2 regions of the Glaciecola sp. HA4-3 genome follow, and region 2 is predicted to be linked to the other one. Evidence: predicted binding sites of a transcription regulator. Region 2 holds the regulator's gene; the other holds the start of a gene.
The links. The regulator LexA, encoded in region 2, represses DNA repair genes until DNA is damaged. The targets are predictions, from matches to a motif close to TACTGTATNNNNATACAGTA.

Region 1: recA (recombinase RecA) is a predicted target of LexA. The motif match lies at 1,610-1,629, and genes of this name have one in related genera.

The regions. Positions count from the first base shown of each region.
Region 1 is NZ_CM146340.1:853,676-857,110, reverse strand. It holds gene ACZ1G6_RS04000 (alpha-hydroxy acid oxidase) at 1-95, opposite strand, end outside; gene recA (recombinase RecA) at 425-1,456, opposite strand; gene ACZ1G6_RS03990 (nicotinamide-nucleotide amidohydrolase family protein) at 1,789-2,304, opposite strand; gene mutS (DNA mismatch repair protein MutS) at 2,392-3,435, shown strand, end outside.
Region 2 is NZ_CM146340.1:31,387-34,821, forward strand. It holds gene plsB (glycerol-3-phosphate 1-O-acyltransferase PlsB) at 1-1,676, opposite strand, end outside; gene lexA (transcriptional repressor LexA) at 1,873-2,493, shown strand; partial or broken gene coxB (cytochrome c oxidase subunit II) at 2,818-3,435, shown strand, end outside.

The DNA of each region.
Region 1 (3,435 bases), 820 kb from region 2:
CCCATTACCGTGACTGATAAATCTACGTCTTTTACGCCTGTTAATACGTTTGGTAACAAATCGCAATGATCAAATGCGGATGCATTGCGGCGCATCGTCACTTCATCGTCAGCGCCACCATCAATGTAATTAAAAATAGGACCTATAGTAGACGTTTTTTAGCTAGGGTACGAAAATCATGAAAATTATGACAATGTGACAAACGCATATCGATACACCTTAATACTATTTAATAAAAATACCCTTTCTTAGCAAAGGGTGTTTTGTAATTAAACCAGTGTAGGGTATGCAAAATTGATTAGATATGACCTTTTAGTATCACTAAGCTTAAGTGGTGTAAGTCTTGAGCGACATAAATCTTATTCTAAAAATAAAAAAGCCCAAACAATAAATTATTTGGGCAAAGTAGGCGCAGGGTCTACAACTATTCAGTTTCGCTTTCTGCTGTTTCGGTCTCAGCTGAGCTTTTACTTAACAATAAATCAGCTCTTATCTTTTGCTCAAGCTCGTTAGCAAGCGCAGTATTTTCTTTCAAATATTTAACAACATTCGCTTTACCTTGACCAATTCTATCGCCATTGCAGCTATACCAAGCACCCGCTTTTTCGATATATTTTTGCTTGACACCTAAATCAATCAGCTCCGCTTCTTTGCTAATACCTTGGCCATATAAAATTTGGAATTCAGTTTGCTTAAATGGAGGCGCAATTTTATTTTTAACGACTTTAACTCGTGTCTCGTTACCCACAACCTCGTCACCGTCTTTAATGGCACCAATACGGCGTATATCCAATCGCACAGACGCATAAAATTTCAATGCGTTACCACCGGTTGTTGTCTCTGGGTTACCGAACATCACACCAATTTTCATACGAATTTGGTTGATAAAAATCATCATCGTATTACTACGCTTCAAATTACCAGTAAGCTTACGCATACTTTGTGACATCATACGAGCAGCCAAACCAACGTGGCTATCCCCAATGTCCCCTTCAATCTCTGCCTTTGGCGTCAAGGCGGCGACTGAATCCACCACTATTACATCAACAGCGCCTGATCTTGTTAGCATATCGCAAATTTCTAGCGCCTGTTCACCTGTATCGGGTTGAGACACTAACAGCTCATTAATATCTACACCCAATTTTTCGGCATAGATTGGGTCAAGTGCGTGTTCTGCATCGACGAAAGCACAAGTCTTGCCTTCACGCTGTGCTGCTGCGATTACTTCAAGTGTTAAGGTTGTTTTACCAGATGATTCCGGACCATAAATCTCGACAATTCTGCCCATTGGAAGGCCACCAGCACCTAGGGCAATATCCAAACCTAATGAACCTGTAGATACGGTTTCAACATCCATCGTTCTGTTTTCGCCAAGCTTCATGATTGAACCTTTACCAAACTGCTTTTCAATTTGAGACAAGGCAGCGTTTAGCGCTTGATTTTTATTATCTTTCACAATAGACATCCTTTATTTAGCTAGCCTAAATGGCATTGACTTATTCATTATATTTAATACAGCAAGATACTGATTTGATTAACTATTAACATGTTTGAGCGTCTAATCATAATGCATACCCAAACAGGCATGTAATCATTTATATCGCAAGTATACTGTATAGTCATACAGTTTCAAGTTAAATCTTAAAGTTTTTTATAAGCTTTTGTTTTTGTAGGGCAAAATACTCAGTGTAGTGAGACTTTGCGTTAGGAGTTTTTGAAACTAACCAAAAGTAATATCAATCTAGCATGCCCATACATGAACAGACGTATAGTACGTAGAATTAAACATTATACAGCTGTACTAAGCACTAGATTTTCAAGCGCTACCATCACGGCCTGATTTCTTATTTGTGCTCTGTTGCCAGAAAAAACACGGCTAAAACAATAAATATGTTCATTAGACTGCGGCAGTATCATCAAAGACGATATCCCAAACCAGACTAAACCAATTGGTTTATCGTGACTACCACCACCTGGTCCAGCAATACCACTAATTGCGACGGCATAATCCGCATCAGCGGCTAGCATTGCGCCAACTGCCATTTCATTGACAACTTCCTTTGAGACCGCACCATGCGCATCTAGCGTACTACTTTGTACATTTACTAATCGCTGTTTAGCATCATTTGAATACGTTACATAAGCTTGATTAAACCAAGCTGAACTACCTGCTATATCAGTAATAGCATGTGACACACCACCACCGGTGCAAGACTCAGCAGTTGTTACGCTTGCTTTTTTGACTAAAAGGTTTTGCCCCAATTCAGATGCAAGGCGAGTTTTTTCATGTTCTGATAAGTTAATCAATGCTTAGGCTTTTTAGTTCGTTATTTTTGCCCTAGAATACCTGTATAAATATAAAAACCCAAGTGCTAAAGGCCCATAAAAAATATGCCACAAAAGCCTCAAAACACCCCGATGATGCAACAGTATTTAAAAATCAAAGCTGAGCATCAAGACACCTTACTATTTTATAGAATGGGCGATTTTTATGAGTTGTTTTTTGACGATGCAAAACAGGCGGCTGAGCTACTGAACATATCACTCACCGCAAGAGGTAAATCTGGTGGTGAGCCTATTCCCATGGCAGGTGTGCCATACCACGCTGCAGAGAATTACTTAGCTAAGCTTGTAAAAATGGGCGTTTCGGTGGCGATATGTGAACAAGTTGGTGACCCCGCTACTTCTAAAGGTCCGGTAGAAAGAAAAGTCATGCGCACATTGACGCCTGGTACGATTACCGATGAAGCGTTGTTGGACGAACAAAGCGAATCAATTTTATGTGCGATTTTTAAACGAAAGGACACCTTCGGCATTGCTAATATCGAGCTAGCATCCGGTCGATTTACCATTTTTGATTGTAGAACTGAAAGTGCATTGATTGCCTATCTAGCCAGCACAAAACCCACTGAAGTACTTTATCCTGAAGGATTTACATTTGTGCACGCGCTTAAGCAAATAGGCAGCAAGCGCAAACGACCTTTATGGGATTTTGATCACCAAACATCACTTTCAAAGTTAAACGAACACTTTGGTACAAAAAGTTTAGATGGGTTTGGTGTTAATAGTCAAAGTGTGGGAATTCAAAGCGCTGGTTGCGCTTTGCAATATATAAAAGAAACACAAAAATCATCTTTATTTCATATTACTAAAATTTCTCAAGATGCCGTAACAGATACATTAGGGATGGACGCCGCCACACAACAAAATCTAGAACTTACTTATAATTTATCAGGCGGCCGTGAGCATACTTTATTTGCCACTATTGATAAAACCGTTACGAGTATGGGTTCGCGTATGTTGCAACGTTACATACACAAACCATGCAGTGACAAAATCGAAATAACCAAGCGCCATACAATGGTTAATGCCTTTTTATCGAATGATATAGATGATGTGCAAACCGCGTTAAAGCAAATTGGTGATATCGAAAGG
Region 2 (3,435 bases):
GCAAATAAATGAATAAAATCATGAACTGAAGCGACCAACTCTTTTTTGCTCATGATATGTGTCTTAGATGACAGTAAGCTGAAAGCTAACAAAGCAGTACCATTTAGGGCACCGCTGTGGTTAATACGCGTCATGATGTTATTTGCCAAGCTGTTGACAGTCGGCGTTAACCATTTTGGTTTTTTGTCATCATCTGGCGTGGTTTCTCGCCAATCTGGTACTTGCTGATCTAAGAAGCCATGCAAATTAATAGGCTCGCCAAAATTGACAAAAGCATGGCCGTAATTCTTGAGCTTTCTGATGGCTGAAAATACTTGGGTGGGTGATTCTTTCTTTTTCCCTTTTCCTTTCAACTCTTTTTGATAACTTTTCACCTCCATCACATGCTCATATCCAAGATAAACGGGTACGATTGATACAGGGCGATTAATACCTTTTGTCAAGGCTTGTAAAGTCATTGCAAGCATGCCCGTTTTAGGCGGTAACAATCGACCAGTTCGACTACGCCCTCCCTCAGGGAAATACTTAACCGAGTACCCTTTATTAAACAGTAGTTCAAGATACTCTCTGAATATTGCGCTATATAGTTTGTTTCCTGCAAAGCTGCGTCTTAAGAAAAATGCACCACACCGCCTAAAGATAGGGCCTGCAGGCCAAAAGTTTAAGTTAATACCTGCCGCAATATGAGGGGTAACTAGCCCTTCATGATAAATCACGTAAGTGAGTAAAAGATAATCCATGTGGCTTCGATGACAAGGCACGTAAATGATTTCATGGCCATTCGCGGCAAGCTCTCTTACTCGTTTAGCATTATGTATTTCAATACCATCGTAGATCTTGTTCCACACTCGACGAAGAATTCTTTCCCCAATACGTATTAAGCCTTCACGATAATCTGCAGATATTTCATCAACATAAAACTTGGCTTTTTTCTTGGCAGCATGCGCACTAATCTTTTTACTACTAGTTTCGTTCTCTATCGCTAATTTAACGCTTGTTGCACCAAGTACCGAGTTATATAGGGTTTCTCGCTCAAGTAAAGTTGGCCCACTTAAGGTTTGTCTTTTTCGCTGAAAATGAGTGCGAGCCACGCGAATTAATTTTTGCGCGATTTGTTGATCGGAACCCTTTAAGTTGGCCATTTGCCGAGTGGAAACTGGCTTTGAATAACTGACAAAATTATCTCGACCAAACCATAGCACTATGAAGGCTTTACGGAGCCAACTTGGTGATGCCTTTGAGGCAATTAACTGTGCAAAACCAGACTTTTCTTTACCTGCACTTCGGCCCCACGTGATAAAAACAGGCACTACTTGTGCGTCCAACTCTTCATTTTCACGATGTAAATGAAACATTTCTGTGAAATTGTCTTCAATCGTGGTTGCTTTGGCTTTATCGCTAAAAAAGCCTCTTGGGTGGGTAAGCGAGTAATAACGTTTATGTGTTTTACCATCAAGTTTGAGCTTATTGGTTGGCGAGGGAAGGCCAGCGGCCTTTGTTGACTTTATCAGTGCAATGGTATCTGTAAACGATGAACTTTGAAGTAGATAGACAATAGGTTTTGTAGAATCAATGCCAAGCTCTTTTTCAACATCCGCAGGGACCGTTTTGACAGAAACAAATGCACTGATAGGCGCCGACAATAATCGTCTAATAATATTACCTAGTCTATTCATCTTACCTCTTTAATCATACTTTGGTAAAAACTATACCAAAGCATATTAACATGAACCGACTCGTTGGTAGCACTCAAATGTCATAATTAGTTGAGCTTATTTGTTACAAGTCATGATCGACCCTAATTAAAAAGTGCTTGCTTATTGATTTTTAAAGGATATACTCAAAATAACTGTATAGAAAAACAGGCTGTTTATGCGTCCACTAACTCCTAGGCAACAAGAAGTCCTAAACCTCATCAAAAATAGCATCCTTGATACTGGTATGCCACCTACACGGGCTGAAATAGCTCGCACCTTAGGCTTTAAATCAGCAAATGCCGCTGAAGAACATTTAAAGGCGCTAGCAAAAAAAGGAATGATAGAAATATTACTAGGAACTTCTCGTGGTATAAGGTTGAACGTTGATTTAGAGGATGAGCTTGAAGATGGTCTTCCTTTGATTGGCCAAGTGGCAGCGGGTGAACCTATTTTAGCAACCGAACATATCGAGAATAGATTTAAATGTGATCCCGCCATGTTCCATCCACGCGCCGACTTTTTACTCAGAGTAAAAGGCGCTAGTATGAAAGATATCGGTATTATGGACGGTGACTTACTCGCTGTTCATAAAACAGACCAAGTAAACAACGGACAGGTGGTCGTTGCGCGTGTTGACGAAGATGTCACGGTTAAGCGCTTTGAACGCAAAGGAAGTGAAATTCTACTTCACGCTGAAAATGAAGATTTTAATCCAATAAAAGTTGACTTAGCATCTCAGTTTTTTACGATTGAAGGGTTAGCAGTTGGCGTTATTCGAGACCACGGCGACTTGTAGTTTGTAAACAAATTGTTATTCATGAAAAAACGAGCTAATAGCTCGTTTTTTTTGTTTTAATCTCCCAATTTTGTACATCAATCGTACCATCGGCAATATTTTTCGAGTAATAAACCAGAAATTTATATAAAAAACACTAGACTATTTGTTTCAAGTGCCCGATTATTAGCGGGTAATTTACAAAAATACAACAAACCTATTACGAATTATTAAACCTATGTCTAGTTTTCACTCAACTTTTGCACAAATTTACTGCATCGATACTACAGGCATAGATAGGAGCACACTGTGAAATTTCGGAACCTCATCCTAAGTCCACTTTTCTTGTTGCTTGGGTTTTCGGCATTTGCTGCAGACCCATCATATACAGGCAGATCTGACTTAAATTTACGCCCTGGCGTTTCAGACATTAGTAATGAAGTCTTTGGACTTCATATGTTGATGTTTTGGATATGCGTTGTCATTGCCGTTGTGGTATTTGGCGTCATGTTTTATTCAATGGTTGTCCACCGTAAGTCAAAAGGCGCTAAACCAGCAAATTTTCATGAAAATGTTTCGGTTGAGATTGCGTGGACGGTCGTTCCGTTCTTAATTCTTATCTTTATGGCAGTACCAGCAGCGAATACCTTGATAGAAATGGAAGATGTGTCCGAGGCTGATATCACCATCTTAGTCACAGGCTCGCAATGGAAATGGCACTACGAATATCGTGATAATGATATTGATTTCTTTTCGGTCTTGGCAACTCAGCCCGAACAAATACGCAATAAATTTGATAAAACTGCTAATTACTTGCTCGAAGTGGATAGACCTTTGGTTATTCCAACGGGTAAGAAAGTTCGATTTTTAATCACCTCAGATGATGTTATCCACTCTTGGTGGGTACCTGACTTTGCAATCAAAAAAGACGCAAATCCTGGGTTTATCAATGAGACTTGGACG